3 regions of the Paenibacillus sp. FSL H3-0321 genome follow, and region 3 is predicted to be linked to each of the others. Evidence: riboswitches for the same ligand, from Rfam matches in the RefSeq annotation. Region 3 holds a riboswitch; each other region holds the start of a gene.
What was found. A riboswitch is a leader RNA that binds a small molecule or an ion and turns the genes downstream of it on or off. The one in region 3 is predicted to bind cyclic di-AMP.

Region 1 (10,365 bases), 4.2 Mb from region 3:
CGGTACAGAAGCTTATAGATTGGCTCGATGCTCACGCAAACAAAACCATTGTAATCAAAAAGCAGGAGCTTGAAGATCTCGATACAGTCCACTTTCAATTGGAAACCGTAGAGTACCGCACTGCTGAGGATACGATCGATGATTATCTGGATGATGCGCTTATCTTAAGGGGCTCAGGCAATACCCTGAATGCGGATGGTGAACTTGTGCCGCTTCCACAGCATAGCTATGAAATTGCCGTCAGCGGACTACATTTGGATAATCTTGGTGAAGGTAACGCGGAACTCCAGACAGCTAGAGCCAAGTATGCTCTCTCCATAAGCTAATCAGAATACTGAGAGCCCACTGCACATGTCTCTATGCAAAGAAAGGCCGCGGTAATTGCTCCCGCGGCCAACGAAATGAAGTTATTCTTCTCCGATAATTTCCACTTCAGTCTCCAGCTCGACTCCGAATTTATCCTTCACTGCAGCCCGCACATGCTGAATGAGTCCGATATAATCGCTCGCAGTGGCATTATCTGCGTTAACAATAAATCCGGCATGTTTACGTGAGACTTCCGCACCGCCAATCCGGGTCCCCTGAAGCCCGCTTTCCTGAATCAGCTGTCCGGCATAACGGCCCGGCGGCCGTTTAAAGACACTGCCGCATGACGGATATTCCAACGGCTGCTTGGATTCACGCAGATAGGTCAATTCATCCATGGAAGCTTTAATTAAAGCAGAATCCCCCGGAATCAGTGCGAATCTGGCTTCCAGCACGATATATTCACCGCTCGCAAAGACACTTTGTCTGTATCCCCACTGAAACTCATCCCCTTGCAGGGTGACCAGCTGCCCTGCCTTATTGATAGCAAGCGCACTTTGCAGCACATCCTTAACTTCCCCTCCATAAGCGCCAGCATTCATATAGAGAGCACCACCAACTGTTCCGGGGATGCCGCAGGCAAACTCGAGACCTGCCAGCTCCTGCTCCAGGGCATACCTGGATACATCAATGATCTTGGCACCGCACTGGGCGTATAGAAGATCTCCTTGAATCCCCATACCGTTAAGGCCTGAGGTCTGCAGGACGATCCCGCGGATTCCACCGTCACGGATAATTACATTTGAACCATTTCCCAGTACTGTGAGAGGAATATCATTCTTCCGGGCATATGTAACAATATTTTGAATTTCCTCATAAGTGGCAGGTTCAGCCAGTATATCTGCACGGCCGCCCATTTGGGTGAATACATAATCCTTAAGCACTTCATGGCTTTTTACCGTACCGGCAGGAGCCAGTTGCTGCAGATCCTCTTGAATTTCGCTGATATTCATCCTTCATGCTCCTTTTACGCTATGAAAATAATAAATCTTACCTTTTATAATGTTTATGTTGATCCAGCTTTACATTGAACTATGGCAACCACAACTTTAACAACGAACAGGCTCCCTTGTCAATGACGGGAGCCTGCTGCGGTATGCCTGCAATTTTTAGTATGAAACAATTCTTACAGTTATATCCTAAACCTGCGGTGACGCAGCTTGAATGCGGTATTCGGCTCTACGTGTGGCCCGTTCCTCTTCTTTCAGACGGGGGCAGGTATAGCAGACACTTCCGCCTTCAGTTCGGTAATACAGACAGCAGCGGTTACGCATGTGTACCCTCTGCTCTGGATCGGCAAGGGATTCGATCTTGCGCACCTCAACTTCAAATGGATTTCTGGGAAGCTGGAACACTTCTGCAGCCAGGCCTTTCCTTAGACAACTGTAGTCGTCCTGCACATGAATCAGAAATTCCTTATTGCTGCTACCTGCTGCAAGCATTTCAATATAATAGTTGAACTTAGAGGGGAGCTGTCCCCAGATCTCTCCCAGTCTCAAACCACTGGCGGCAGACATTGCATGCAGCAGCGGGCTTGCTGTGTTCCTGTAGAACTCTGTGAACACTTTATTACGCCAAGTAACCCGACCCTGTTCGTCAGCAGGCGCTGGATCTATCACCCAGGAATCCAAGGAGAAGGCAACGCGGCAATACCCGCTCGCCGGAATGAGATGAATGCGCAAATTAGATAAGTTGATCACCGGAACATTGGAATATAACGAGACCGAATATTGTACTGCCAGCGCCACGCTGGAGAACCAGCCGCCGAAGTATGCAGCCACAGCCTTATCGTCCAGCGCCTTCATCAGCGGTCTGTAGCAGTCCATAAATGCTCTCATACCCTCTACACTAATCAGATCCTGCGCTGTAAATGAATACCTCGCCTCGTCTGGGGGAGATGGATAAAGATCAAATTTGCTGCCTATGTCTTTTATCTGTGCCTCATTCATTTCGTTTCCTCCTTAATTCCCCCAGCTAATCCTTCACTTGTAAATTACATGCCGACAGCTTTATAAGCAGCAAGCTCGTAAGGAAGGCATAAAGGTACACCTGTACGCGGATCGGGAACGATATCACATTCGATTCCGAATACTTTGCGAAGCACATCTGGTGTCATAACCTCCATCGGGTTCCCTTCGCTGATTACGGTGCCCGACTTGATCGCTACCATATGCTGCGCGTAACGGGAGGCATGGTTCAAATCATGCACCACCATAATGATCGTGCGGCCCTCTTCCTGGTTCAGCTTCTGCAGCAGCTGCAGTACTTCCAGCTGGTGAGCCATGTCAAGGAACGTGGTCGGCTCGTCAAGGAACAGGATATCTGTCTGTTGTGCCAGAGCCATGGCAATCCAGGCACGCTGGCGCTGTCCACCGGAGAGGCGGTCGATTGGACGATCATGGAACTCTTCCATCCCGGTAACAGAAATCGCATTGGCAATAATCGCCCGGTCTTCAGGAGTCATGGTGCCGAAGCCCTTCTGATGCGGGTAACGCCCGTATCCAACCAGTTCGGATACAGTCAGTCCGTCCGGAGCCGTCGGGTTTTGCGGCAGAATGGCCAGTTGACGAGCCACTTCTTTAGTAGATAGGGTATGAATTGATTTGCCGTCGAGCATGACATTGCCGCTCTTAGGCTTCATAATCCGTGCCATCGTCTTGAGAATCGTGGATTTCCCGGAGCCGTTCGCTCCTACCAGCGCTGTAATCTTCCCTGTTGGGAGTGACAGGTTCAACCCTTTAACAATCGTAGCCTCCGCATAACCAATACTCAGCTGTTCTGTATTCAAACGTTCCGACATGATCTTCACTCCTTGAAAGTTTTATGGAGCATGTGCTCCTTTAAGATTAACGACGCAATAAAACTGACTTCGTAAGCATTCGCTTAGTTTTATGGAGCATTTTGCTCCTTTAGTTAATCAGGCTTTTGATTTGGCCAGTAAATATAGGAAATAGGGAGCGCCGATCAGCGCAACTACAATACCTGTCGGTATTTCAGCCGGCTGCAGAATCCAGCGGCCAATAGTATCCGCGGTAAGCAGCAGCAGCGCACCGATTAAGGCACAGGCGGGCAGCAGCACCTGATGCTTCGGTCCAACGAGCCTGCGGGCGAGATGGGGCGCAATCAGCCCCACAAAGCCTATGCCGCCGCTTACGGCGACACAGGAGCCGGACAGCGCGACTGCGGCGGCCAGCAGCAGAATGCGTTCCTTCTCCACCGGCATGCCCAGCCCGGCCGAGGTTTGGTCCCCGAGGTTAAGTACATTCAGCACCCGGGCTTTGTAGAACGCAAATGGCAGCAAGATGGCTATCCAAGGTGTCAGCGCAAGCACAAATCTCCAGTCGCCGCCCCAGATTTTACCGGCCATCCAGATCGCCACAAACTGATAATTCTGCGGATCCAGCCTTAACGACAGGATCAATTGGAAAGCATAGATGCCTGCACCTACAGCGATCCCGATAAGTATCATTCTTGTCGGCGAGAGGCCATCCTCGCGCCGGAAAGACAGGAAATAAATAAGTGCAGCCGTAAGACTTGCTCCGGCCAGCGCCAGCAGCGGAAGAACAAAGATTGGAGCTGCCGAGGTTGCCGGAACAAATGAGATAAAGATAATCACCGCAAACCCGGCACCGGCATTAATCCCCAGTGTGGAAGGCTCTGCCAGCGCATTGCGCGACAAGCTTTGCAGAATGCAGCCGGAAACCGCAAATCCTGCGCCGACAAGCAGAGAGATCACTATGCGCGGCAGCCGGAAATCAAAGAGAATCAGCTTTTGCTGCTGCGTCCCCTCTCCAAGGACTGTGTGTAAAACATCCAGCGGTGATAATCGCATTAACCCCGTGTTCATACTGACAATAAAGATGACCACTATAAGAACCGCAAGTGAAGTCAATATGGCTGCTTCCCGGGTACGGCGTTGTTTCCCGGTGGGTGAGTGCAGAGCCCTGCTCATGACAGCCCCCCTTTCCGTTTACTCGCCAAGTAAATAAAGAACGGCACGCCGATCACTGCGATTAAAGCGCCTAGCGGTGTTTCATAAGGCGCGTTAATCATTCTGGCCGCAATATCAGCAAATACAATCAGTAGACTGCCGAGTACTGCAGAGCAGGGAATAATCCAGCGGTAATCGACGCCAACCAGATAACGTGTAATATGGGGGATAATCAGCCCCACAAAAGCAATCGGTCCAACCGTCGAAACCGCGGAGCCGGCGAGAATCACTACAATAATAATCCCGGCTGTTTGCACTAGCCTGGTCCGCTGTCCAAGTCCCGCCGCTACATCGCGTCCGAGACTAAGGAGCGTAATGGATCGGGAGAGCAGCAGAGATCCTATCAGAGCTGCCGCAATCCAAGGAAACAAAATACGAAGCTGTGTCCAATTGGTCCCGCCGATCCCGCCTGCCATCCAGAAAGCAATATCCTGTGACAGATGAAACAGAATCGCGATTCCCTGGCTCAAAGCCAGCAGCATAGCACTTACGGCGGCGCCGGCAAGGGTCAGACGCAGCGGGGTTAAGCCGCTATGGGAGAGCGAGCCAATCCCGAACACTAGAATGGCTGCTGCTGCTGCGCCGATGAAGCAGTACAGCATGATGTAGAGAAAAGAAGCAGATGGCGCAAAAGCAAAAGCTAACGCCAATCCTGCGCCGGCACCGGCATTCAGACCCAGTAAGCCGGAATCTGCCAGCGGATTGCGGGTCATGCCCTGCATGATTGCTCCTGCGACGGCGAAACAAGCACCAACCAGCGCTCCAGCCAAAGCACGGGGAATCCGCAGCTCCCGAATAATCTGATGCTGCTGCAGATCCGGATTAAACCGGAAGACTGCCTCCCATACCGTCGCCAGTCTAATATCCGCGGCACCCACCGAAACGGAAAGTGCCAGACCAAAGACGACAGCGGCAAGGCCGATAATCAAAATTACTACCGCAGCAACAGGCCTTGTCTTCAGCGGTTGATCTCCTGACGGATTTGTATTGCTAGTTATATAACGTGTGGATGACACCATAAGTCTTCCCCTTAATAGGATGAGTTCAATGTTTTCAATGAGAACAACTATCATTCTCATTATCGCAAATATCTGAATTATGTACAAGCTTTCACAGCTCGCACTTTCACTGTGAACGATTAAGTCAAAGTCCTAAAAAAAGGTGCAGGTCATTGTATCTCAAGATACAAGAACCTGCACATCCCTCCACCGCTGAAGAGTTCGCTCTACACGCAATTAAGGCTGATTATTTCACGAGAAAACTCAAGACATCATCAATAGTTTTGGAGTTGGCAGTGGCTCCGCTGTACAGCCAGCTGCTGTCAGCGCTAAGTTCATGAACATTTCCAGCCTTAACCGCAGGGATACCCTTCCAGATTGCTCCGTTAAGAATGTCAGAGGCCTCGGTCTTGTCACTGTTCACCAGGAAGATATGATCTGCGGTCAGTTCAGCCAATTTCTCCAGAGTGATCGGATTCCAGGTCGCTCTGGATGCCGCAGGAATTTCAGTAACCAGGTTAGGTTGCTTCAAACCCAGATCTCCGTACAATACAGCACCACTGCTGCGTGTTTCATCTACAATAAAGAAGCTCTTCGACACTATCCACAGAATGGCGACCGATTCATCACCAATGGAGCTGCTGATTTTGGCTTTTGCATCTGCTGCTTTTTGATCGTAGTCTGCAATAGCTTGTTCAGCTTCAGTGCTCTTGTTCAGGAGCTCACCGATTTTGAGCAGCGATTTGCGCCAGTCTTTGCTAATCTCGTCACCAAGGACATAAGTAGGTGCGATTTTGTTCAACTGGTCATACAGACCGTTCTGCACACTGGACTCAGACTGCACAATGTGGAAATCCGGTGCAAAGCTGGTCACAGCCTCCAGCGGAAGATCATAGCTGATGGTTGGCACATCTTTAAGCTCAGCAATCAGATATTCCTGGGTTCCGTTTGGCACAGACCACTGCGCTACCGGGGTAACACCCAGTGTTACCAGGTAGTCTTCCATATAAGAAGCAAGTACGCGCTGCGGATTAGCCGGTACCGTGACTTCATGTCCCATGGCGTCTGTCACCGTTTTCTCTGTAGCCGGTGCAGTTGTTTTCGTTGGCGCTGCCGTTGCTTCAGCAGTAGCCGTAGCCGTAGGTGCAGCGGTAGCTTCCGCTCCAGAATTTGCAGCATTCTCATTATTGCCATTGCCGCAAGCGGACAAGAACAAAGTCATAGCCATACATCCGATCAATGCCAGCTTCATGCTGCCTGATCTCTTATTGTTCATCGAAAACATTAAATACCCCTCCTGTATTTACATGCATTAATGGTCAAAGGTGTCCGAGGCCTTCGCCTTACTTTTTAAATGATATTGATTCTCATTATCCCTGTCAACAAAATTATTCGTTCTATAAAAAAAGGTTGCCTCCGTAAGCTACGGAAACAACCTCTGCTAACCATATTTATCTGCCTATTTGTGCAAATGATAGGGCACTGTTGCTACAACTATATCTTTTTGATTCATCAGATAAGAGCGAATGAACAGGCTGGTCTGATTATGCAGGATCGCCTGCCACCAATGTTTGGTAATGAACTGTGGAATCAATACGGTAATATGGTCTGTAGTAGCGGTCTTCCACTCTACGGTATCGATAAATTTCACCAGTGGGCGGATAATGCTGCGGTAACGGGAACGAAGCACGATCAAGCGTACCCCCGGGTTCCATTCCTCCCATTTCTGCTCCATCTTGTGAATCTCCTCTTCATCAAAACCAACGTAGACTGCCACCACATTATCTGTTAACGACTTCGCGTAACTGATCGAATGCAGCACAGCGCGTGTCACACCCGCAACCGGAACAACAACGGTACTTCCTTTAATCAGCGGTTTATCCGTAGCAGGACAAATGCGAAGCTGATCGGCTATATTCATATAATGACGGTGAATGCGGTGGAATACGAACATGACAACCGGCAGGAAGATGAAGGCCATCCACACACTGGAAAACTTGGTGATGATAAAGATAAGCGTAATCGTCAGGGTAGTCAGCATGCCGATTGTATTAACTACAAATTTATTCTGCCAGCCTTTCGGCTTCGTTTTGAACCAGTGCACCATCATGCCAAGCTGCGACAGCGTAAAAGGGATAAATACTCCGACTGCATACAGCGGAATCAACCCTTCTGTATTTCCGTGGAAAGCAGCTACAAGCACAGCCGACAATACTCCGAGAAAAATTATACCATTAGAGAAGCCCAGACGGTCTCCCCGGACCATGAAGGCGTGAGGCAAATATTTATCTTTGGCGAACATGAACGCGAGCAGCGGAAACGCCGAGTAAGCTGTATTCGCCGCCAGGAACAAGATGACAGCCGTTATCCCTTGAATGAAAAAGTACAAACCACCCCGGCCAAACGTAGATTCGGCAATTTGCGACACGACGGTGGATTTCTCATTCGGAGTAATCCCATACCAGTAAGCCAGCAGCGTAATGCCGGTGAACATCAATCCGAGGATGCCCCCCATCAGCATCAAGGTTTTGGCGGCGTTTTTTTCCGCGGGAGCTTTGAAGTTCGGAATGGCATTCGATACCGCTTCTACCCCGGTAAGTGCCGAACAACCGGAACTGAAGGCTTTGAGCAATAGGAACAGGCTGACGTTAGAAACGGCGGAACCGATTTCCGGGATTTCGGCATGAGCGCCGCCTGTAATATATTTGTACACCCCGGCAATGATGAGTACAAAGATAGAAAACACGAACAGATACACCGGGATGGCAATAAATGAAGCGGACTCCGTCACCCCGCGGAGATTGATAATCGTCAAGATCAGAATGACGGAGACTGCAATAAGTACAGTATGGTTATGAAGACTCGGAAAGGCCGATGTGATCGCATCCGTTCCCGCCGAAGCACTAACTGCAACCGTAAGAATGTAATCTACCAATAAAGAGCCGCCAGCCAAGAGGCCGGTAGGAACGCCCAGATTGCTTTTTGCCACGATATACGCTCCGCCGCCTTGCGGATAGGCAAAGATGGTCTGGCGATAGGAAAAAATAAGGATGGCCAGCAGGCCCAATACGGCTAATGCAATCGGCAATGAATACCAGATGGCGGTGAAGCCCGCGGCCACCAGTACAATCAGGATTTGCTCCGTTCCGTAGGCCACAGACGAGAGTGCATCGGAAGACAGAACAGCCAGTGCTTTCACCTTGGATAACTTTTCATGATCGAGTTCGTTCGACTTCATCGGACGCCCGATCAATAGTCGTTTTACCTTGCTTACCATTGTAGTAACAGTTCCTCTCTTTGTTGAGTTGAAACGGTAATACCGCGCGCCGTTTTCATTGGCAGGTTTCATAAATGCAGGCACAAAAATAAGCATACGGAAATGATCCGCATGCTTACGCATGCTCATTATCCCACCCTTGCTTACGAGGTTAGCTGGCGGATTCGGGCTGTGGTAGCCCTACGGTTCCGGTCAAACTGACCTGCTTCCGATTCACCCCATTGACGTCACCGTCAAGTTTGGTTCCCCCGTTTTTCCTTGCGGAAAATTCAGCGCATATTCAACTTCTCACAAGGACTAATAATAGTCTACAATAGCTTTTCAGTAAAGCGGTGAAAAAAATGAAAAAAGAATGAAAAAACATCCAAAAAGCTCAAATCTAAGATCGGGGATAAGTGAATCTTTCATTCTCTTTCATTATCCCAGCGTTCCGTGATTTTTGAGTATTTTGGATGTTAATTGTGACAAAAATTAAGGAAATATTTATGCTCTAAATTCTGCTTAGCCTTTTCTTATTCTGCTGGCTCTTCCTTACGCCCGGTCCAGAGCAAAATTGCGATTAGAGCAAAAGCAATCAACGCAAGCAGAGGTACCGTAATGAACCCTAAAAAGTTCAAATAATCCTCATTGCAGGGTACACCAATTGTGCATGGCAAGATTTTACTGAGTGCAGGAATTTTCTGCTCTGCGTAGTGATACAGAGAGATGCTCCCGCCTATCAGACATAAAGGCAGCACATAAGGAATGATGCGTTTATCTCCCCGGTACGTGGCAATTCCGAGCAGAATCAGCTGAGGATACATAAAGATACGCTGGAACCAGCATAGCCTGCAGGGTTCATAATGCAGCACTTCACTAAGATACAAGCTTCCTGCTACAGCAATTACGGAAACAAACCAAGCCAGATACAAGCAGTGGCGTCTGCAGAAGGTAGAGAATTTCATCATTTGGCATCCGCCGAATCAAGGGCGATTTGCACCTGCGAGTCGATGGCTTCAATATCAAAGGCCTTGTCTACCTTGACTCCATTAACAAATACAGTAGGAGTAGAGGTCACTTTGCTGTCTTCGGCCAGCTTCATATCTCTCTGCAGTTCACTTTCATAGGTGCGTTCCTCAATGTCTTTACGCAAGAGGTCAAAATCTATCGGCAGGTTCTCTTTCTGCGCCAGGCTTACCAGGTAATCAGCGGTCGCCCACTCTTCGCTCTCCTCGCCCTGATTAGCATAGATTGCGTCATAATAGGTCCAGAAAGCTTCACTGTTCTGATGATAGACAGATAAAGCTGCTAATGACGCTGTTTCGGAATCCGGTCCGATAAAGGCCATATTTACGAAGTAAAAGGCCGCTTTGCCCGGAGTTACGTATTTTTCAACAAGCTGAGGTTTGATGGTACCGGTAAAGTCTGAACACGCCGGACATTTATAATCCCCGAATTCAACAATTTTGACTGGAGCATCCTCTTTTCCAAGTCTGTGCATCTCGCTGTAATTAAAGTCAGAGTTCCCTTTTGGAATCAGCATGATTAGAGCGACAAAGATAATGATAACTGCTGCTACCGTGCTGAAGATCAGAATTCTCGTTTTTTGCTTCTGCTTTTCCTGTTCTGCCCTGCGCTTTTCCTGCTTGCTCTGTTGGGGAGCCGCGGCACTGTTTCGTTTGTTTTTGCTCAAAGAGAGTTCCTTTCCGTCCACTCAGGACCCGGGTAATGAAAGTCATATAATTTAAAATTAT
Region 2 (10,365 bases), 540 kb from region 3:
AACCGGTAAGTCCTGTTGAAGACAACACTGCATTACTGCGTGGCGGCCGGAGAACAAAGACAGAGGAAATGAGCCAGCGTCTCGAGAAGGCCATCGCGGACCATCCGTATGCCAACCAGAAGGAGCTTGCCGAGGTTCTTGGCATCAGCCAGGCCAGAGTCAGCCAGCTAAAGCGCAAGATCAATGCAGCAGGCAGATAAATGAACACAAACATCTTGATTCATCCCTCATGAGCATTCAAAAGGCTTGGCCTTTCCCGTTTCGGGAGGGCCAAGCCTTTTAGCTTGAAACAAAGTATGTTGCAGGGGACATCTCCTATTCCGACAGTGCCGCTTTCAGCTCTTCCGGAGAGGCATTCCACCAAGCTTCATTATGAGAAATCAGCAGTGATTTAAGCGCCGCTCTTTCCACTGTACCGAGCCCCTCCAGAATGATCTTCCGCTTCAGAGCAGCATCCAGCTTGTTCACATGATCGGCAAGAATTTTCCAGCCGCGCCGTGCCTCTGTATCAATCCACATCTCGCAAGCGGTAATGCCCCCGTAGAACTGGCCCTCCGCCGTACGGTCTACAGCTACCCAGACAACCCAGACCTGTCTGCCCGCCGGCACATCCTCGCGGTTCATGGAGAACTTAATCCCCTTCTCTACCTTACTCTTGGCATGCATGGCACCGATATCGATAACTGCTTCACCGCCGTCAATAATAACGGGCGATACATTGTTCAAATCAATGGAGCCTGCGCCGAAGCCTTTATGTTTGCTCTTGGCATTCACAATATTTAAGGCAATCTGTTTCTTGCCCTCCGGTTGTACGTTATCCACAAGTGCACATCCTTTCCTTTCACTAATAATTTAATTTTAGCTAATAATGCGGCGAATGCAAACATATACATCCCGTAGATGCTTGTCACGGGAGGAATCACAGTTATGAAGCCACTGTCATTAAGGTACATTATCGTCTTTGCGGCCCTGTCCGCCCTCACTCTGCTGGGAGGGGGAATAGGGGTCCTTTCAGGGTATGGTGCAGAGCACAGCCCTGCCGTTCTAACTGCTGCTGTTCAAAAAGAGGCCAAGTCCCCCGCTGCCCTGCCTAAGCCCAAAGCCGTGCAGCCCGTTCTTCCCGAGAGCACTCCCCTTCCGGTCTCGAAGGCGTTAAGCCAGCGGGTAGTGGAGTATCATATCGACGTGCAGCTGCTGCCGGACACCACCTCTCTAAGAGCCTCAGAGACGGTGACCTGGACTCACCCGGGCCTAAAACCGGTACAAGAACTCTACTTTCATCTTTATCCAAACGCATTTGCTTCTGAGGATACTACGTTTATGAAAGAATCTGGAGGCGAACTCCGGGGTGATGCCATGCCGGCGAACGGATTTGGCAGCATGACCCTGACCGATCTCCGGACTACGGAGGGAGTCTCGCTCATGCAGCGGCTGCAATACGTGCAGCCTGATGATGGCAATGTCAATGACAAGACACTCGTAAAGGTGCATCTCCCGCAGCCGGTTAACGGAGGGGAAAGCGTAACGCTTAAGGTCCAGTTTGAAGTTAAGCTGCCCAAAATATTCGCCCGCATGGGTTCCGCCGGCAATTTCGTGATGGCCGGGCAATGGTTTCCCAAACTGAGCGTCTATGAACCTGCCGGTACCCGGGGTGTACAAGAGGAAGGCTGGAATCTGCACCAATATCACGGAACATCCGAATTTTACAGCGATTTCGGTATCTACAATGTAACCATCTCCGTCCCCCCCAATTATATCGTTGGCGCAAGCGGGTTCCCGGTCAAGAGCGCCAAGCTGAAGCAGGATCAGAAGGTGTACCAATTTTATGCGGATGATGTACATGATTTCGCCTGGGCCGCTTCTCCGGACTTTGTGGTAGCCGAGGAGGCCTTCTCTACAGACCATGTACCGGGCGTGAGAATCAAGCTTTATCTGGACCCGCTGCATAAACATCTGCAGGAGCGTTATTTCCAGGCAGCGAAGGCCGCCCTGACCAACTTCAGCAAATGGTACGGACCTTATCCTTACTCTACATTATCCATCGTCGTACCTCCCAAAGAGGGCAACGGCGCCGGCGGGATGGAATATCCCACACTGGTTACTGCTTTTGGCGCAGCTGAGGCTTCTCCAGGAACCTCTCTGGAGCGCACGGTCATTCATGAGATCGGCCATCAATATTTCTACGGGATGTTAGCCAGCAATGAATTCGAGGAGGCCTGGCTGGACGAAAGCTTCACTTCCTACGCCGAAGACAGGCTGATGGAGCAGGAGTATGGGGTATCATCCAATCATGTCCTGCAGGCCAGCCTGGTGACATCCTCCCAGCCGCTTGACCTGGAAACCTGGAAATACACTCCTGCCGATTCCTATGCCAGAAATGTGTACATCCGCGGCAAGCTGGTGCTGAAGGATATCGAACAGCAGGTCGGAACCAAGACGATGGATACCCTAATGGCGGCCTATACCCGTAAGTTCCGCTTCCGGCATCCTTCTACCGCTGACTTCCAGAAAATCGTGGAGAAGGTGACCAAAAAATCCTGGCAAGCCTACTTCGACCAATATGTATACAGCGGCGGTTCTCCGGATTTTTCGATTGATCATATTAAAATCTCTGACCCTAAAAAAGAGGGCGGCGATGATAATGCCCGTTACGAAAGCTCAGTAGCGGTCAGCAATAAAGGAAATCAGTATGGTGACGTCCCGATAAAGTTCACCTTCCTGGATGGCTATACCGTCCAGCAGTTTTGGAATGGAACAGAGAAGGAAACCACCTTTCAGCTAGCCTACAAAGCGCCTCTTTTGTCCGCAGAGATTGATCCGGAGCACTCCATTCTGCTGGAGAGTAAGCATCTCAACAATTTTAGACTGGCGGAGCTGGAGCGAAAGACGCTCTCCCGCTGGACGCTTAGTGCAACGAAGCTGCTTGAAACCCTGCTCGGAACTCTTGTCTGGTGAGGTGAAGGATTGTGAAAAGATCGATAACCCGCGGCTGGTACAGCATGAAAGAGCAATTTTATATTCTGATTCTGCTTTTTATCTATCGGCTGCTTTGGGGCTATTTCCTGTACAGATTCGTCAGGTCAGCCCTCATCCCGGTGCTGCTCCGTTATCCCGATACACACGCCGGCGGCAGCGGAATAGGCAGATTGCTGTATTATATCGAAGGACAGACTGCATTGGGCACAGACCCCGGGGTGCTGCGCTGGCTCTGGCTGCTGCTGGCCCTCTCAGCGCTACGGCTGCTATGCTCCCCCTTTATCCGTGCAGGGCTGCTGCATGAGCTGCACCAGGAGCGCAAAGGGGAGCGGGGAATGTTCTTTTTTCCCGGAATGAAGCTTTACGGACTCCCCGTACTGCTGTTCAGTCTAGCGGAATGGCTTCTGGCCGCAGCACCGCTGTATTGGCTTCTCCCCAAAATGTACGGGCTTCTCCTCAGCGGTATTCTCGATTATACCCTGCTGCTGAGACTGGTTCCTTATGTTCTGGCCTGGCTCCTGTACTTCTACCTGATCCGCATTCTGCTGCTGTACATGCAGTTTGGCTTCACCGGAGGAACAGGCATGTTCTCTTCCTTGCTGGTTGGCCTAAGGGTAATCCTCCCTTCCACCTGTATATCTGCACTGTTCGGCGCCGGCGGCCTGCTTCTGCTGCTGCTCTCCGGAGTGACCGCACTTTTCTGTCCAGGCCTGCCCGCACTGCTGTTCCGGCAATTTTCACCGCTTCCCTCAACGCTGTTCAAAATGTGGAGCATAGCGGGGCAGTATCACCTTTGGTGCAGCAAAACATTTCCACAATAATTACGCCAGTCCCTTGGCATAATAGAAGAGTCACTGCCCCAGATAAAGGGCGGGACTCTTCTTTTGGTTACAACGTGATTTAGGGTATTTGCAAAACTGTAAATCCTCTGGTACAATGATGCCTGTACCAGTAGTAACAACTTTGTAATCTTTTGAAACTAATTTGAAGTAAATGAATGTGCCTTTAAGCATTTAACCTTGTCGATACGTCACTGTTTCGGTGCATAAAACGCCAAATTCCCGGCACCGGGAAGTGGGGGAACCATATTTTGGGTGAATTGATCTCGCTTTAGAGGGGTCATAGGGGAACCTTCTACCGAATCCTTAAGCTAACCTCGCAGGCCTTGGAAGGAGTACATCTTTTGAAAAGTCATAATTTTAAGAAGAAATGCACCGCAGCAGCATTAGGGCTGGTGATGGTGTTCACGCTTGGAGCAGGGAGCGCTTTCGCCGACTCCAGAATGGATACGGTTATTACAAAAACACTGGGAACGACGTATAAAACCGGAGGCATAAGCACTGCCGGCTTTGATTGTTCTGGATTCACCAAATATGTATTTAAGAATGTTGGCCTTACCTTGCCCCGCACTTCCAAAGCACAATTCAGCGTTGGAACCGCCGTATCACGGAATAACCTCCGTTCCGGCGACCTGGTATTCTTCAATACCCTTGGCAATGGAGTCTCCCATGTCGGCATTTATGTCGGCAACGGAAAATTCGCCCAATCCTCTTCATCCCGTGGTGTAACTATCAGTTCAATGAGTCAATCCTACTGGGCCAACCGCTACGTTGGAGCCAAACGAGTAATGAGCACAACAGCTTACAAAGCTATCGCTTACGATTGACATCCCTCAGGAATTTCATCCTCCAATAAATAATTGTAACTTATAGAGATCCGGAAACTGATTATTGCCGTAATCATTTCCGGGTTTTTCCTTTTTGTCTTCCTTATTCTACCTTTTACACGTATTTGAGGTCTGTGAAACACCTTTTTACTAAAAATCCCAACAAATCTAAGTTAAAGCTTACTCAGCGCGTAAATATAAGACCTTTTTAGCAAAGATAACTCTTAAAAAGCGTAAATATTATGCATTAATATGTTTTAAGTGATTGCCAACTGGCGAAGTCTTTGTTACAATTATCGCAGTGAGTTTTTAGTAACATTTTTGTAATTATTGAATCGGGTTTTACAAAGGTTTTGTCATGTATTGGTTAACAAGCTAATCCTAATCAACAGTCATGCCGAGTTCCCTAACCATTAGGGAAACGGGGGAACCGATTTTGGGTGAATTGACCTCCTATTCACAGAGGGGTCATAGGGGACCTTCAACCGAACCCTTAAGCTAACCTCGTAGGCATTTGGAAGGGGTATTCACTTTTGAAGAAGAAGTTAGCAGCAGCAGTACTTAGCTTTTCCATTATGCTTACCATCGGAGCAGGAAGCGCTTTCGCGGATTCCAAAATGGATAAAGTCATCGACAAGACCATCGGAAGTAAATACGTATCCGGCGGTGTATCGACCAACGGCTTTGATTGCTCCGGATTTACAATGTACGTTTTTGATAAGATCGGTATCAATTTGCCACACCAATCCGGTTCCCAATACCAAATGGGTACTGCCATTTCCCGGGATGATCTGAGAGCGGGAGATCTTGTATTTTATAATACAAGCGGTAAAGGTGTATCCCACGTCGGCATTTATGTCGGTGAAGGCAAATTCGCACATGCTTCATCCTCCCGTGGTGTAACCATCAGCACGATGAGTGACAGCTACTACGTCAACCGCTACGTTGGCGCCAAACGGATCATGAGTACAGATGCTTACCAATCCGTTACTTCTGATTCCCAAGACAATGATGACGTACAATAAGTTGTCGTAAAACGGGCACTCTTCCATGATTTTTGCCGAAATCTGGAGGGGGCCTGTTTTTTTGTCTATAAAATTACTTACCCCTCTCAATATCCGCCAAACATAAATCTCCCCCAAATTTCCTCCATTTTATAAAATATTTTTACCACTTTGTCAAGTTTCCGCCTTTCAGAAAATTTCTGAGTCGAATCAGGCCAGTTATGGATATAATTAGGTATAGCTAGTGCTGTTGCTCCCCATGAAAGGAGGCCGGTGGCCTTATGATTAGCTCCCCCGTTACATTCCATGTAGTTCCCATGGAGATCAGCCATGCCGAAGATATCGCCGCATGGAATTACAAAGCGCCTTATAATATTTACGAATGGATGCCTTGGTCCCAAATGGAGGCGCTTGGCATTGAATTTGGCGATCCAGAGCTACGCAGAGACCAGTATGTTTCCGTGGTCAACGAGCAAGGCATCCTTTGCGGCTTTGCGCAGTTGTTTCCGATGGAGGGTGTCGTCAGGCTGGGTATTGGAATGCGCCCCGAACTTTGCGGACACGGTCTTGGCCACATTTTCATGGAAGCCATCGTTCAGGCCGCGCTGAAGCGTTATCCCGAGCGGGAAATTGATTTGGAAGTATTGACCTGGAACCAGCGGGCGATCCGAACATACCAAAAATGCGGCTTCACGATCACGGATACTTATGAACGCCTTACTCCAACCGGAAATAAGCCATTTTATTGCATGGTCTATGATAAACAACATAACGTTCCATTAAATTGAAAATTTTTGTGTTGAAATCGTCCACTTTTTTGACACAAATGCTATGATAACGCTTAACCATCCTATATAATGTAGGAAGCAGCTTACATGGAGGGGACGGATGAAGATGCAGAAATGGATCATGGGCGGTTTGTTTTTCGCAGCCTGTGCCTTTGCGGTAGTGCTCTTGTTCACATTACCCGGCAAAGCAGAGGTCGCCGAAGAAAATAACCCGACGATGCCGCAAGTCACACTGGATGCCGCAAGCGCCGAAGCGATTGTACAGGCAAGCTGCATTACCTGCCACGGTGATCAGCTACAGGGCGGTCTAGGCCCTAGTCTGCAGCAGGAAGGCGGCCAGCATAACGCAGAAGAAATCTACACCATTGTTACGAAGGGACGCGGCCAAATGCCGTCTTTCAAGGATAAGCTTGCTCCCGAAGAGATCGCGAATGTTGCCATGTGGCTTGCAGAGAAGAAATAAACCTGACCTTAAAAATACAGAATGCCCGTACAAAGGATATTCAGAGCATCCTTGCACGGGCATTTTTATATCCATTCCTATGATAGGTCGGTTTCTCCTGCGCCTAACGCGTTTTATCGAAAGCTTCGTTAAATTCATGCGCCTGGCGGAACTCTAGCGCGGCAAGCCCGCTCTCTTCTTTTGCGGACAAGCGCAGAATTACCGTTTTGTAATCAATTGTAATATGCGGATGATGATCGAAGGCTTCCGAGATCGCGGCCACCTCATCCACAAAGGCGATACCCTTCATATATTCATTAAACATATATTTGCGCACCATCATATTCGGCTCCAGCTTCCAGCCCTCCAGCTTACTTACCTGCTCACGCAGCTCTTCCTCCGTAAAATGCAATTTGTTTCCTCCCTTACTAAGTTAGCCATAAAGTCCGTACAGCCCAGCTCCCCATATCCTTTAAACAAAACATCCCTCAGCTTCGGTAAAGTCCAAGGGATGCACCAGGATGAAGGCTTTTTTTCGGTTTAATGTATTCTAAGATCCCGGCAAATAGTACTCGGCATCTACAATTTTACCACGGGCCGCAGACAGGGGGCAAACCGTCCTCCCGTTACTCTGCTGTTCTGCTGCTCTAAACGAGTACAACCGAGGCCAAATCCTCTTCACCCAGTAAAATATTGATACGGTGCGTCTCCTTGTCATAGATAACCACACCACTGCCTACCTGGATAACAGGCTCGTTGCCCAGCGCGTAGAACAGATCCTCTGCGAGCGCTTCCCATACCTCCAGCTTGGATTCCTGCGGCAGTTCCTGCCATTCATCCGGCTCCATCTCAAAAAACACATACCCATCAGAAATACGTCCGACTGCTTCTGTCAAATCACTAAGAATCTCGCTGTAATCTCTTCCATGTTTCACACCCACGTGTATCACTCCGTTTTCTTCACAGATGAATAATAACTTACCTTATCATTATAGCCGAAAAAATGACTTCACAAAAAACGGAATGCTGTCGATAAATAAGAATATACGTGATTTGGTTACGTGCAGGGTGTCCCGCCGCTGTTCAAGGATGAAATATGCGGTCTGAACGGATCACTTCTTAATTCTCATGGACGAGGTGCATAAATGGAAATTTCAACATTACTAGGCTTAGTATTTGGTCTCATCGCAGTTGTCTGGGGAATGATGCTCAAGCATGCCCCGCTTACCAGCTTGGAAAATCCGGCAGCTTATGTCATTATCTTTCTTGGTACGACTGCCTCAATCTTTGTGGCCTTTCCCATGTCGGAGGTCAAGAATGTACCCAAGCTGTTCAAGATCCTCTTTATTAAGAAAAAGATGGTCAGCAAAGCTGAACTGATTACAATGTTCATGGAATGGGCTTCCATTACCCGGCGCGAAGGTCTGTTGGCGCTGGAGTCCAAGGTCGATGAGATCGAAGATAACTTCCTCCGTAACGGTATGCGGATGATTATCGACGGCAACGACCAGGAATTTGTCCGCGATGTGTTAATGGAAGATATTCATGCTACAGAAGATCGACATAAAGCGGGAGCCCTGATCTTCTCACAAGCGGGGATGTACGCTCCTACCCTAGGGGTATTGGGTGCCGTTATCGGGCTGATTGCCGCTCTGGCGGATATGAGTGATATGGACGTTCTGGCCCACGCAATTGCCGGAGCCTTTATTGCTACATTGCTCGGTATTTTCACCGGTTATGTAATGTGGCATCCTATGTCCAACAAGCTCAAAAGAATTTCCAAGCGCGAAATTGAAATCCGGCTGATGATGGTAGAGGGTCTGCTGTCTATTCAATCCGGAGTATCGACAATCGCTATCAATCAGAAGCTTTCCGTCTTCCTAACACCTTCTGAACGCGTCAAGCTAATCGAAAAGGGAGGCGGCTCAAATGAGCAAAAAGACTAGACATGAAGAACACGAAGAGCATGCCGATGAATCCTGGCTATTACCCTATTCCGACCTGATGACGCTTCTGGTGGCGCTGTTCCTCGTTATGTATGCCATGAGTGCTACAGACGCCAAGAAATTTGAAGACATGGCTGACGCCTTCAGCTCTGCGCTCAGCGGTGGTGGCGGTGTTCTGGAATATCGTTCCGATGCCCCGACAAATACCCAGCTTGATCAGGGTAAACAAGATAAAATGAACAGTGTTATTGATAAGAATACCGGCGAATCCGACATGGCCAAGCTGCGGGCGAAAGAGCAAGAGGATCTGGAGAAACTAAAAAAGCAGTTTGATCAATATATTGAAAAGAACGGGCTGACCGATTTGCTCAGCACAAAGCTGAATCAATCGCAATTGATGATTACCATCAGCGACAACGCCCTGTTTGCTTCAGGACAGGCTGACGTAAAGGATGATTCCCGCCAGCTTGCCAAATCAATCTCGAACATGCTGCAGCAATTTCCTGATTATGACGTCCTTGTACAAGGGCATACGGATAATATTCCAATTTCCAATAGCAGCTACTCATCTAACTGGGACCTCAGCGTAGACCGCGCACTGCATTTCATGAAAATCCTGCTGCTGAATCCGAATCTGAATCCCGTTAAATTCAGTCCTATCGGATACGGGGAATACCATCCAATCGCCCCAAATGACACAACTGCCGGACGGGCCAAGAACCGCCGCGTAGAAGTTTCTATCCTGCGCAAATATCAAGAAGTTACTGAACCAAAGGGCGTTACCCTCCCTAACCAATAATAGGCACTCAGATAAAAGAGCTGTTCCAAAGATCCCGCGGGAGATCTTCTGGAACAGCTCTTTGCTTTCTTCGGCAGCACTTTCTTACTGGCTACTGCAGCTCATAGTTTAGCATTTCCCCGAGCTCTTGCTTCTCCTGAGGCGACAGCTCACGCCACTCTCCGGTTTGCAGCGTCCCAAGGCGGATATTCATGACCCGGATGCGCTGCAGCTTTCTGACCTCATAACCAAAGGCGCTGCACATGCGGCGTATTTGCCGGTTCTTGCCTTCAGTCAGGATAATGCGGAATACCCGCTCTGTCATTCTTGTCACTTCACAGGGCAGCGTTCTGCCGCCCAGGATCTTCACTCCACTCGACATCCCGGAAATGAAGGAAGGCGTGACAGGCCGGTCTACAGTGACTACGTATTCCTTCTCATGCTTGCCTTCAGCCCGCAATATCTTGTTAACAATGTCTCCATCATTGGTAAGCAAAATTAACCCCTCAGAGTCCTTGTCCAACCGGCCGATCGGAAAGATGCGCTCCTGATGTCCGACAAAGTCAACGATATTCCCCTGAATGTGGCTTTCCGTGGTCGATGTGATGCCTACCGGCTTATTAAGCGCAATGTAGACGATCTGGCTTCCCGTTTCCAGCGGCTTGCCATCAATCCGTACTTCATCGCCCGGAACGGCCTGGCTGCCGAGTACGGCCGGCTCACCGTTAATGGTAACCCTGCCGCCTTCCACCAGCTTGTCTGCTT
Region 3 (10,365 bases):
CGAAAGTCTCCGCATATCTGCCCGTTGACTCGATCTTCACGGCAAAAGAGATCTCGCCTTCCTCGACCTTAGCCTTGATTTTGCTGCCCATGGACTTAACCTCATAAGTAATCAGCCTGCCGCTGCCATCCTCAGTAGTCTTAAGCACTCCGCCTTTCCCTTTTCCCGTAAGCCAGACGACACCCTCCAGCTCCTCCTCGTTTAAGAAGCCTTGCAGCTTGCCCGTCTCCCCCTTGATCACACCGGCTCCGGCAAATTTCATCTCATTTTTAGCAGCTATTACATTCTGCAACATAAAGGTGGTTTTCCCATGCAGGGGACCTGCGGCCTTTGCGATAGACACTGGCTCCCAGATCCGCAGGTTCCGGTCCCTGTTGCCAAATATTCCCTCCAGCACAAACGCAGGTGTCTGGCCCGGAAGCACGTTGTTCAGCACATCACTGGCCTTTCCCTTGCTGACGAGAATCAGCACACTGGGGCGGATATCATTATCCCGGCTGAAAAAATCGACCAGCTCTGAAAGCTTGGTAGAACGTGCCAGCTGCTCGCCGATTACGATGACCTTCAGATGATGTCCAATGGGAGGATTGTTTGTACGCAGCGACAGTTCACGGATCGCTTCGAAGATGGAGTCTCCGGTTTCAGTCATATTATAGAAATTTCTGGAGGATGCACCTTCCTTTTTTGAACCCACTGAACCTTGGGGTACGATAAATTGGTAGGTGCAGGACATTCGTCTATTCTTCGGGTACCCCCCGCCCCTCTGCTCAAAATCCTCTTCGATTGGTGTTTCATCCGCTATGTCGAGCGCCACGGCCACTTCCATATTTAAGTTCTCAATAGGCGTGCTGCTCCAGCAGCCGGATAACCCTATGCTTTGAATTAGAAGCACGGCAAGCAGTACGATTCGCTTCATGATCCGGCTCTCCTGAAATGAGCAACAATTAGCAGCGGCAACGGCAGCAATCCGAACAGCAGAATGGCCCAATTACCAAGGCTGGTGCCGAATGCGAACAGGCCATTGATATTCGGAGGAGTTTCCGTAATAAAATAAACAAGCGGAAGCAAGGCGAATAGGCAATGGTCGAGCTTTTTGTTGAAGATTTGCGAAATTCCCAGCGCGGCTCCATAGAAGGAAATGCAGAAGGTACAAAAAATTTGCATAATCCAGATGACCAGGAGCAAGGATTCGAAACGTTCAAACAGCAGGTTCACCTCAAAGCTGCGTATCAGATCGATGAAGGGCCATGTCCGGGTGACTACACCCTCTACAGAAAGTGCCCCTATCGTCATTACAACAGCAACCACATAAAAGATCATAGAAATCAATGTCCCTACGACAAGCACCCGCCCTGCTTTTTTGGGTTTTTCCATAAAAGCTACAAGGAACAGCAGCGCTTCACCAGCCGTATACGTCAGAGCTGTCGGCCTAGTGCCTCTCAATACCGGACCCAGCCCTTCCCCGAGCACAGGGCGGAGATTGTCTATATCAAATATTTTCAGGCTAAGCAGACAGACCCCGAAAAAAATCGCCGCGGCCATGGGGGCAATCAGTCTGCACATCCGGGACAGCGCATTAATTCCCCCTCTGCATAAATAAAGCGCAATCCACATGAATACAGAGGCAACCGCCCAATAGGGTGTACCCTCCAGCAAAAAGAATCCGGTAACCTCCTGCATCGAACGCAGCTCATAACCGGAAATACATAAAAAATACGCAGCGATGACCACTCCCAGAATCGCCGCAAGCGGCTTGCCGATAATAATTCTGCTGTACTGATAAAAGGTCTTGCCCGGAAACCGCTGGCTAAGCAGCACAATTACCATGCCGGCCACCATGGACAGCAGGGCACTCAAAATAAGCGATATCCACACGTCAGGAGTGCCGGCAGCCTGTACAATTGTCCGGGGAAGGGTGAATACGCCTGCTACGAGGATGTAATTGACCATAATAATGGTCGCTTGGCTCGTCGTGATGCTATCCTGTACTTTCGCATTCATGGTTCTCACCTCGATCTCCTGAGTTGTGGTTTATTTTTTACGTATTGGATCCTTGGGCTGCAGCAATGCAGGACGGCGCTTCATCAATTGCAGGGGGATGCGGATAATGAAATCGCGCAGGTCGCTCATCCTGTAGGGAGTTACCATGCTTAAATAGGGAACCCCGAAGCTCTTCAGTTTAATCAAATGGCTGCTGAGCAGGAGGAAAAACATAACGACACCGTAAAGCCCGAATACAGCAGCGAAAAACATCGCCAGGAAACGGAGAAAGCGCAAGGTAATCCCCGCACTGTACATGGGAATCGAGAAAGAGGAGATCGCTGTAACCGCAACGACAATGACCAGAATCGGACTGACAATCCCCGCCTCTACCGCTGCCTGGCCGATAATCAGCCCCCCGACAATGCCCATGGCCGGTCCAATGGGTTTGGGCAGACGCAGGCCGGCCTCACGCAATATTTCGATAGAGATTTCCATAATCAGCGCTTCAATTAATGTAGCAAAGGGGACCCCCTGCCTGGAGCTGATGATTGAAATCGCCAGTTTGGTAGGAATCAGCCCGGGATGAAACGAGAGAAAAGAAATGTAGAGCGCCGGAGCAAACAACGAGACCGATGCGGCAAAAAAACGCAGGAGCCGCAGCAGTGTACCCGAAAACCAGCGGTCATAATAATCCTCCGGTGACTGCAGCAGCATTCCGAAGGTAGTCGGCATTATCAGCGCAAACGGTGTGCCATCCAGAAGAATGGCCGCTCTTCCCTCCAGCAGCGCCGCCATGACCCGGTCCGGGCGTTCTGTGTTCTGGATCTGCTGAAAGGGGCTGAGGTAGTTGTCTTCCATGAGTTGTTCCAAATATCCTGATTCCTGGACATCATCTATATTGATCGTCTTGATTCTCCGGGTGATTTCCTTAATCAGCTCATCGTTGGCGACGCCCTTGAGATAGGTCAGCACCAGTTCCTTCTCAATTCGCTCTCCCACGGTAAAAGAAATCATGGCCAGCTCCGTGCTCTGCCCGTGTCTTCGCAGCATCGCCGTATTATCACTGAGCGTTTCATTGAAACCCAGCCGCGGACCGCGCAGAAGCGCCTCCGATATCGGCTCCTCCACACTTCTTGTGTTGCCTTTCGGAGTACCCAGTATAAAAACCTCTGCCATTCCTTCAATCAGCAATACCGCAGAGCCGAACAATACCTTTTGCAGCGAGAGTCTCAGCTGGTCGGTATATTCAATTTCCGAGACCTGTACTACCTTGTGCACGATAATCCCTTTCAATATTTCTGCTGGCGGTGCTGTGGTCATGCCTTCAAAGGGCCGCACCGTGTTCATCAACGGCATCAGGATGTTCTGGTCCATGCCCTCTTTGTCCGTAAGTCCATCCACAAAAAACAGCGCGGCCTTGATTTCCAGGCTTCCGATGCGCAGCTCTCTGACATTGACGTCGGACATATCGGCACTTATCTCCCTGAAGGACTGTACATCGCGGTGGAACTCTCCGGTATAGGTCAAGGAAGGAGCGGCCTGTTCAGTGTTGTTTTGAGCAGGGGGTGCGGCTGTGGCGGTTTTTTTATTCTGCACGGCGATGCTGGTCTGATCTGCTTCCCCCGTATCTTCGGAGCTTGGAACACCCCCGCCTTTTTTGCCTTCAGCCCGCATTCCCCGGGTGCTCGCCTTGCCCTCTTTCATTCGGAGCCAGATCATTAGGCGGGTTAAGACGACCGGAACGATGAAGATGACAAAACCTTGAAACAGCACCTTCCAGCCGGGCACAAGATCCCATAGCATCTTCCACATTCCATGCGTCCCCCTTTTTATTCGTAACCCTATTTTGACCGAAGCTGGAACATTCATACATCAAAAAAACAGCTGCATGCTCCTCTTGGGAAACGTGCAGCTGTTATGATGTGCTAAAACGATTCAAAGATAGGAGTTACAGCAGACCCGCTGCCCACATTCCGCCTTGGCGGATCATTTGGCGGAACGGCTCTACCGAGAAGGAAGGCAAATGATGCCCCGGCATCAGATAAACTACACGGCCAAGTCCGAACTCATGGCACCAGGCCGCCTGACGCATGGCCCCTTCATGAAGGTACTCTGCCAGCACGGTCGTCTCAAAATAAGGATGCATTTCAAAGTAGTACGGCTCGTCCTCGATGACGAACTCGCTGATCCCCTGCATAATGGGATGCCCGTGTGCCGGTATTTTCATATGCAGGGAGGTGTATTCCGGATGATGGGTGAAATGCGCGCCCAGCATGGCGCCCAGCTCCTGATTCCGCTGCAGGGAGATTCCGTTATGTATAACGAGCAGACCTCCGCCCCCCGCTACATAAGACAGCAAAGCGGCACTTTGCTCCGGGGCTATTTTCTGATCGGAAAATTCGGTATAAGCGATAACCAGCTTCAATCCCTCGAGGTTGTCTTTGTTCAGGAGACTGTAATCTTCAGAAGCCTCCACCTGCAGATCAGGTGACAGAATGCGCTTAATCTCATGATCCACACCGGCAAAAGGATGGTATTTCACCTCACTGTAGCTGCCAAGTGCAAGTGCTTTCCCTTCAGACATGTTCTTCCCGCCTCTCTTCCTGCTTCTCTTAGTGTATAGTTACCAGGGCCAGGCATTGCCGTCCAGGTCGAGATAAGCCGGCTCCTCACCCATATACTTCTTGTGCTCCTGCACGATATTCATAATCTTACGCGCCGACTCTTCAGGAGGAATAGGTGCCTCCAGAGCCTTCTCACCATTCATATAGGACTGCAGCCAGCCGGGGTGAAAGACCATAACCTGCCCGCCCATCACCTTCAAATGGTTGTGCATCAGGGAGGACTGCATATTAAGCGCTGCTTTGGACATACAGTATCCGTACATATTAATCCGTTTGTTCCGGCCAATGCTTCCGGCTTCTGAGGAGATATTAACAATCAATTTCTGCTTGCTCTGCATTAACAGGCCCATCAATTCATTACTGACCCTCAAAGAACCAAGCGTGTTTACATTATAAATGTGAGCCATGGCTTCATCGTCCATATCAACAAGCATCGTGGCATCATCAGCTCTATGAATAATACCGGCATTATTGATAATCATATCAACATGAGCGGTACTGCCCGAAATGCTGCGTGCCGCTTGCTTGACACTCTCACGGTCGCCGATATCCAGCGGAATCAGAGTTAATCGGTCCGGGTACTGCTTTTTCAGTGCGTCCAGCAATTCCGACTCCTTCATATACTGACCGGCAAATACGGAATATTTGTTCTCTAGAAGCCAGCTTGCCAGAAAAAAACCTAAACCACGGTCAGCACCGGTAACAAAAGCAACCCTTTTCATGAATATGGACACACCCTTTACGATTCTTCAGGATACACGCGGCATCTCTTTCACATTAGCATGGCAATCACGTTTTTTCAACGTCCTTCATGGGACTGTAATTCTGCTGAAAGGGGTGCTCTAACTTCCTTTTTGATTTAATTTTGAACTATGTTACAATCGTAGTTACAAGTACTTATAGGAAGGTGAGATACCGATGTCTATCCAACAACTTCACACTCTGGAAGAACTGCAGCAATATGTTGCGCAACCAGGTAAAAAACTGCTTTTCAAGCATAGCACTACCTGCCCGATCAGCGCCAAGGCCAACGAGGAATTCACTGCCTATACGCAAGGCTCCGAGACTCCAGCTGCCATTGTCCATGTGATTGAAGACCGTCCGCTGTCCAATCAGATTGCCGAAGATTTCGGGATCAAGCATGAATCTCCGCAGATCTTCCTGCTGGAAGACGGCGAAGTCCGCTGGAACACCTCCCATTGGAAAATCACCCGGGACGCCATCAAGGCAGCTGTGAGCCAATGAGCCAGCCGGTAATTGTCTATTCCACCACAGGATGCAGCGACTGCAATCAAGTGAAGCAGTGGCTAACCGAGCAAAAGGTTAGCTTCGAGGTGCGTGATGTTATGACAAGTACAGTGTATCAGGAAGAAGTCGAGAAGCTGGGCTTCATGGGTGTGCCTGTTACTGTGTACGAAGGCCGCGCAGTCAAGGGCTTCAACGTTTCCGAACTTAAGGAGCTTATTGGAGCAACCGCTGAATAATTCATAGCGTGAGGCATATAAATATTTATATTCAAGTGGAAACGGCTTTGCCGTCCTTTTTAAGGACGGTACCGTTTCAGCGAGAAATAGAAGGATAAGTTATCGTGTGAAACATATAAATTCTTATATTTTTGAAAAAGGCATCTCCTTGGACCTCTGTCCAGGAGATGCCTTTTATTTGCCCTTTTATTTGGCCTTATCCTGGATTCGTTGAGACATCCGCCAGAAAAGAGACATTTCCGCTGTGGGAATAGATGACGGAATCCGCTCCAAGTCCTTTATAGACCAGTCTGGGATTCATCGAAGTCGTAATTACGTATATTGGCTTTGTCGTCCAGGTCCGGCACATCTGGATATACCGGCAGCATAAGGTCACACTGCTCTCGAACAGAAATACTCTGCCTACCGGAAAAGAGGGGCGGAACCATGTATTCTGATGATGTGTATCCACCACAAGATTGACCTCGATTCCCAGTTCCTCCAGACGCCGCTTCTCCGCTGCATTGTTGGCGATTCCTGCGATCTTGTAGCCTCTGAACTTTAAGATTTTGATAAAATGCTCCCCCGCTTTAGTCGGAGCGTTAATGAGTACATATTCTTCCGAATTCGCCATATCTTCCTCTCCTCCGGCCTAGGACTTCCATTCATTTGCCCGTACGAACACAGCAAAAAACCACAAAGGAATTCCCTCTGTGGTCCAATTAACGGTCACATTGTGCTCATCCTCTCTAATACGCTTACGAGGTTAGCTGTCGGATTCGGGCAGTGAGAGTCGCCCTACCTGTATCCATGCGAGCATTCTCTCGCACTTTCACAGGATTCACCCCATAACCGGCTCCGACTCTCACATCGGCTGCCGATTGTTGGTTCCCCCGCTTTCCATAACGGAAATTAAGCGGACTGCGTATTCGATTGTGTAGTAAACAGAAGTAATCATACTCTGGCGATCACGGCCTTGTAAACCGCCAAACCTGCCAAAATAATGCATTTAGTAAACCCAATCCAGATCGGGTAGCGCTTACTTAAGCCTCAATCTCATCATTCCTCTTATTTACTCGGCTTATCAACGATTTGCGAAAAAGCATTCAGCGTTGTGATTATATTCACCCGCTGTTGAGCAAATTGCCTTTTGGGCTCTAATCACCCTAAATCAAAAGCAGTCGTATGCACGAGATAAAAAGCTGAAAATCGTTGATAAACACCCTTTTAGCACTTCTTATCGTTTCTTTTGCCATAATCCCCTGAAAATCGGCTCAGAAGAATGTTTTTTTCTTTTTACAAAGCTCATGCGAAAAGGTATGATTCGGTTTGAATCCAATGCATGAAATGCGATATGAACGCTGAATTCCCGCAATGCGGGAAACGGGGGAACCATCAGGCCCGCAGGGCCTTACCTGGAAGATAAGAATCTTTCTTGGGGTGAATCCGAAGGAGACTGTGGTCTCATTAGGTAGGGCGACTCTCACCGTCCGAATCCGACAGCTAACCCCGTAAGCGACTAGAGAGAACCTTGATCCGCCACGTGTTTTCGCCAGGTGTATTTAAGCCTGTACCAAAACCGCAGCAGAGGTCCTCCTCTGCTGCGGTTTTTTGTGCTGAGGCTGCAGCTTATAAATGGGTAGGAGGGAAAACGAAATGAACCAGCGCAGGCTGTCACGTATAGAAGTGTTTGTATTCGATGCCCCCTGGCCATTCCATCATGCCGCGGAGTCATCCGGCAAGTGCCGGTATGGTGTGCTGAAGCTTACGTGCAAGGCTGGGTGCAGCTGGGGAGCGGGGATACTGTCTGCGGAAGGCGATCATTTTGACGTCATTAAATGGAGCAGCTTTCTGAGAAGTATACGCAATCACAGGCTAGAAGAAGCCATAGAAATTGTACAGCAGCTAGGTGCGCAGTGGGAGCCGGGTCAGCAAGAAATCGTGCAAACGGCCCTGCTGGATTTAAAAGCCAAGCTGCAAGGCAAGGTCGTCACGTCACATCTGCAAATGGTCCCCTATTCCCGTACGGCTGGGGCCGGCGGTACGCCCCCCTTCAGACGGATGTACTATAAACCTTCAAGTTCCCTGCTGCATAAAGGCAGCTGGCAGGAACCGGACATAGCCGAGCTAATGGACAGATCCATCACTTATTTCTCCATCTTATAATTTCTTATTCAGGAAGGAACGTGAAGACATGCCAGACCCATTATCCCCGGAATGGACAGCTGCCAGCGAGTTTGCGGAATATGTCCAAAAGAACACCGGAAATATTTATGCACTCACCAGTCTGCTGCTGGGAGAGGGTGCCGTTGCGGAAAAGACTGCGATGAAAACCTTCACTGAGCTTTATACCCGGTACCTTCATGATGATTTCATCCCGCAGCCTTTCTCTCTGGATGCGTACCGGGAGTGCATTCAGCAGTGCTCCCGGGCTGCGGAGGAGTGCAGCCTCTTTGTTTCCAATGGATTAGCCTGGGAGGATCAGATTGTGCAGGTGTTATGGTACGGCATGCTGCTGCCCCTGCCGGCAATCAGCACCATTCTTGAGCAAAGCGTGCCGGTGCTGAAAACCCGGCTGAGACATGTGCGCGAGCAAATGTGCCGGTTGGAAACGTTGCGGCCTGAAGCAAACTTGTTTGTTGTATAGCTTCGTATGGAATATAGCAACTTGTCAAAGCGCATGAAAAAGCCGCAGCATAGTGCTGCGGCCTTTTCTATTTATACTCAGCTCTTGCCCTTGCCGCCTTTTGCGAATCTCCAGGCCGCTGTACAGCAGCCCAGCAAGCCCACTCCGAGCATTAACGTCTGCAGCACACCCAGCAGGGTAGAGCCCTCCGGCTTAAGCATGCTGCTGAGCAGAATCAGCAGAATTGAAGCTGCGAGGATCGCGGGGATTTGATTGTTTTTTTTCAAGATTACCACTCCTTATCTTATTAAATAAGGTACACTATAACCCTTCATTTAACCAGCAGGATCCTGAACTCTCCATTCTCTATATGTAGAGACGTATAGAAACAAGCCTTAGAACGCAAACAGAGGCATCATAGTCAACAGCTTTGATTCGTGGGTTCTTCCAGTGCTTCCAAAGGCACATTTGCAGCTTCCTTCGAAACCATCTATCTATCGTTTGAAAGACTGGTGTATCCGCCAGCGAGAAGTATCCGCACCAGCTTAAAGGTACTGACTCAGTTCACGGTGGATACCCTTGTCTAAGCTAATGGCTAGTACTGCCTTCACCATTCTGGACATGAACCCTAGAGATAGCGCCCATGCTGGGCGAACTAAAGGAAGCCGCAGTTTCCGAACCACGGCTTCCTTAGTTAAAACCTATGATCACTTTTCAATGCGCGCATAATGCAGCTCATTATTATTTGGTATCATAAATAAATCATTATTCTTTTATTTTATATTTCGAAAAAACCTCCTTCTTAATTTTTTCATGTTCTACATTCTCTGAATCCGAAGCAAAAGAAACTTCTGTCTCATTAAGGTTGAATTTACCGTTGTTCACGTTAATTACAACGTACTGACCTTGGTCATTTTGCATCAAAAATATAATATATTTCTCCCCTTTTTCTAGTTCAGAATATTCTTCACGAGTAATCTTATTTTCTTTTTTTTCAGGTTTTGCATATCCTATTGGTTCAATAATCTTAAGCGATTGCGATGTTGCAAGATTAAAATCTTGAGGACCTTTTAAAATTTTATCGATTTTCAAATCAGTTAGTGTATAGAAGTCCTGAATTGCTCCATCTCCAAAATACGTTGTAATATGTTCTCTTTCAGGAAAATCCATTGTAGGACTACCAACGAGAATTAAGTCTGCAGCTTGGTCTAATTGATTTACATCATTAAATAGAATATAGTTTGCATCCATATTTATTGTCTCTGCTTTTTCAATGGGCGTACTTTCAGCTTTATTGTTTGCTTCCAATCCTGAAGTATTGATAATGGCAATAGTTAATGCTATCAAAGCAAGGATAATTATCTGCTTGCTGTTAAATTTAATTTTTTTCTTCAACACAATGTATCACCCCTAATTTTAATTTCCCCATTTTGCTTTAAGTTGGTTCTTGTCATACTGTTGAGGGCCAATTGTTTGAACACCTTGAAACATTACAGAATCGGTTATACCTGATTGTGTCGTATGAGCCAAAGATAAGGTATGACCAAGTTCATGAATTGCATTTGAAATTCTTACTGCTGATGAACCAGGAGATTCATATACAATTAAATTATTATTATAGCTTGCGAAGGTCGTAAATGCTCTTGGTACATTATTATTTACGGGATTT

Region 1: linked by a shared signal. The riboswitch ahead of MHI45_RS02550 (APC family permease) and the one ahead of MHI45_RS21655 (hypothetical protein) in region 3 are both predicted to bind cyclic di-AMP.
Region 2: linked by a shared signal. The riboswitch ahead of MHI45_RS19160 (C40 family peptidase) and the one ahead of MHI45_RS21655 (hypothetical protein) in region 3 are both predicted to bind cyclic di-AMP.

The regions. Positions count from the first base shown of each region.
Region 1 is NZ_JBBODH010000001.1:630,192-640,556, forward strand. Features, by position in the region: gene MHI45_RS02515 (hypothetical protein) at 1-326, shown strand, start outside; gene murB (UDP-N-acetylmuramate dehydrogenase) at 408-1,319, opposite strand; gene MHI45_RS02525 ((2Fe-2S)-binding protein) at 1,506-2,315, opposite strand; gene MHI45_RS02530 (ABC transporter ATP-binding protein) at 2,360-3,166, opposite strand; gene MHI45_RS02535 (FecCD family ABC transporter permease) at 3,284-4,318, opposite strand; gene MHI45_RS02540 (FecCD family ABC transporter permease) at 4,315-5,376, opposite strand; gene MHI45_RS02545 (iron-hydroxamate ABC transporter substrate-binding protein) at 5,603-6,640, opposite strand; gene MHI45_RS02550 (APC family permease) at 6,815-8,632, opposite strand; cyclic di-AMP (ydaO/yuaA leader) riboswitch at 8,758-8,917, opposite strand; gene MHI45_RS02555 (disulfide oxidoreductase) at 9,145-9,576, opposite strand; gene MHI45_RS02560 (DsbA family protein) at 9,576-10,304, opposite strand.
Region 2 is NZ_JBBODH010000001.1:4,294,479-4,304,843, reverse strand. Features, by position in the region: gene MHI45_RS19180 (AbrB/MazE/SpoVT family DNA-binding domain-containing protein) at 1-200, shown strand, start outside; gene MHI45_RS19175 (YwhD family protein) at 316-822, opposite strand; gene MHI45_RS19170 (M1 family metallopeptidase) at 928-2,955, shown strand; gene MHI45_RS19165 (hypothetical protein) at 2,967-3,797, shown strand; cyclic di-AMP (ydaO/yuaA leader) riboswitch at 4,018-4,156, shown strand; gene MHI45_RS19160 (C40 family peptidase) at 4,214-4,642, shown strand; cyclic di-AMP (ydaO/yuaA leader) riboswitch at 5,028-5,170, shown strand; gene MHI45_RS19155 (C40 family peptidase) at 5,176-5,667, shown strand; gene MHI45_RS19150 (GNAT family N-acetyltransferase) at 5,928-6,434, shown strand; gene MHI45_RS19145 (c-type cytochrome) at 6,541-6,897, shown strand; gene MHI45_RS19140 (4a-hydroxytetrahydrobiopterin dehydratase) at 7,001-7,288, opposite strand; gene MHI45_RS19135 (hypothetical protein) at 7,524-7,817, opposite strand; gene motA (flagellar motor stator protein MotA) at 8,022-8,822, shown strand; gene motB (flagellar motor protein MotB) at 8,806-9,621, shown strand; gene rluF (23S rRNA pseudouridine(2604) synthase RluF) at 9,713-10,365, opposite strand, start outside.
Region 3 is NZ_JBBODH010000001.1:4,835,491-4,845,855, reverse strand. Features, by position in the region: gene MHI45_RS21695 (Ger(x)C family spore germination protein) at 1-916, opposite strand, end outside; gene MHI45_RS21690 (spore germination protein) at 913-2,001, opposite strand; gene MHI45_RS21685 (spore germination protein) at 2,032-3,795, opposite strand; gene MHI45_RS21680 (ThuA domain-containing protein) at 3,932-4,567, opposite strand; gene MHI45_RS21675 (SDR family NAD(P)-dependent oxidoreductase) at 4,607-5,329, opposite strand; gene ytxJ (bacillithiol system redox-active protein YtxJ) at 5,526-5,852, shown strand; gene MHI45_RS21665 (glutaredoxin family protein) at 5,849-6,091, shown strand; gene MHI45_RS21660 (hypothetical protein) at 6,288-6,704, opposite strand; cyclic di-AMP (ydaO/yuaA leader) riboswitch at 6,811-6,999, opposite strand; cyclic di-AMP (ydaO/yuaA leader) riboswitch at 7,420-7,602, shown strand; gene MHI45_RS21655 (hypothetical protein) at 7,727-8,236, shown strand; gene MHI45_RS21650 (hypothetical protein) at 8,265-8,717, shown strand; gene MHI45_RS21645 (hypothetical protein) at 8,795-8,983, opposite strand; partial or broken gene MHI45_RS35220 (group II intron maturase-specific domain-containing protein) at 9,063-9,227, opposite strand; gene MHI45_RS21635 (hypothetical protein) at 9,462-10,094, opposite strand; gene MHI45_RS21630 (hypothetical protein) at 10,113-10,365, opposite strand, start outside.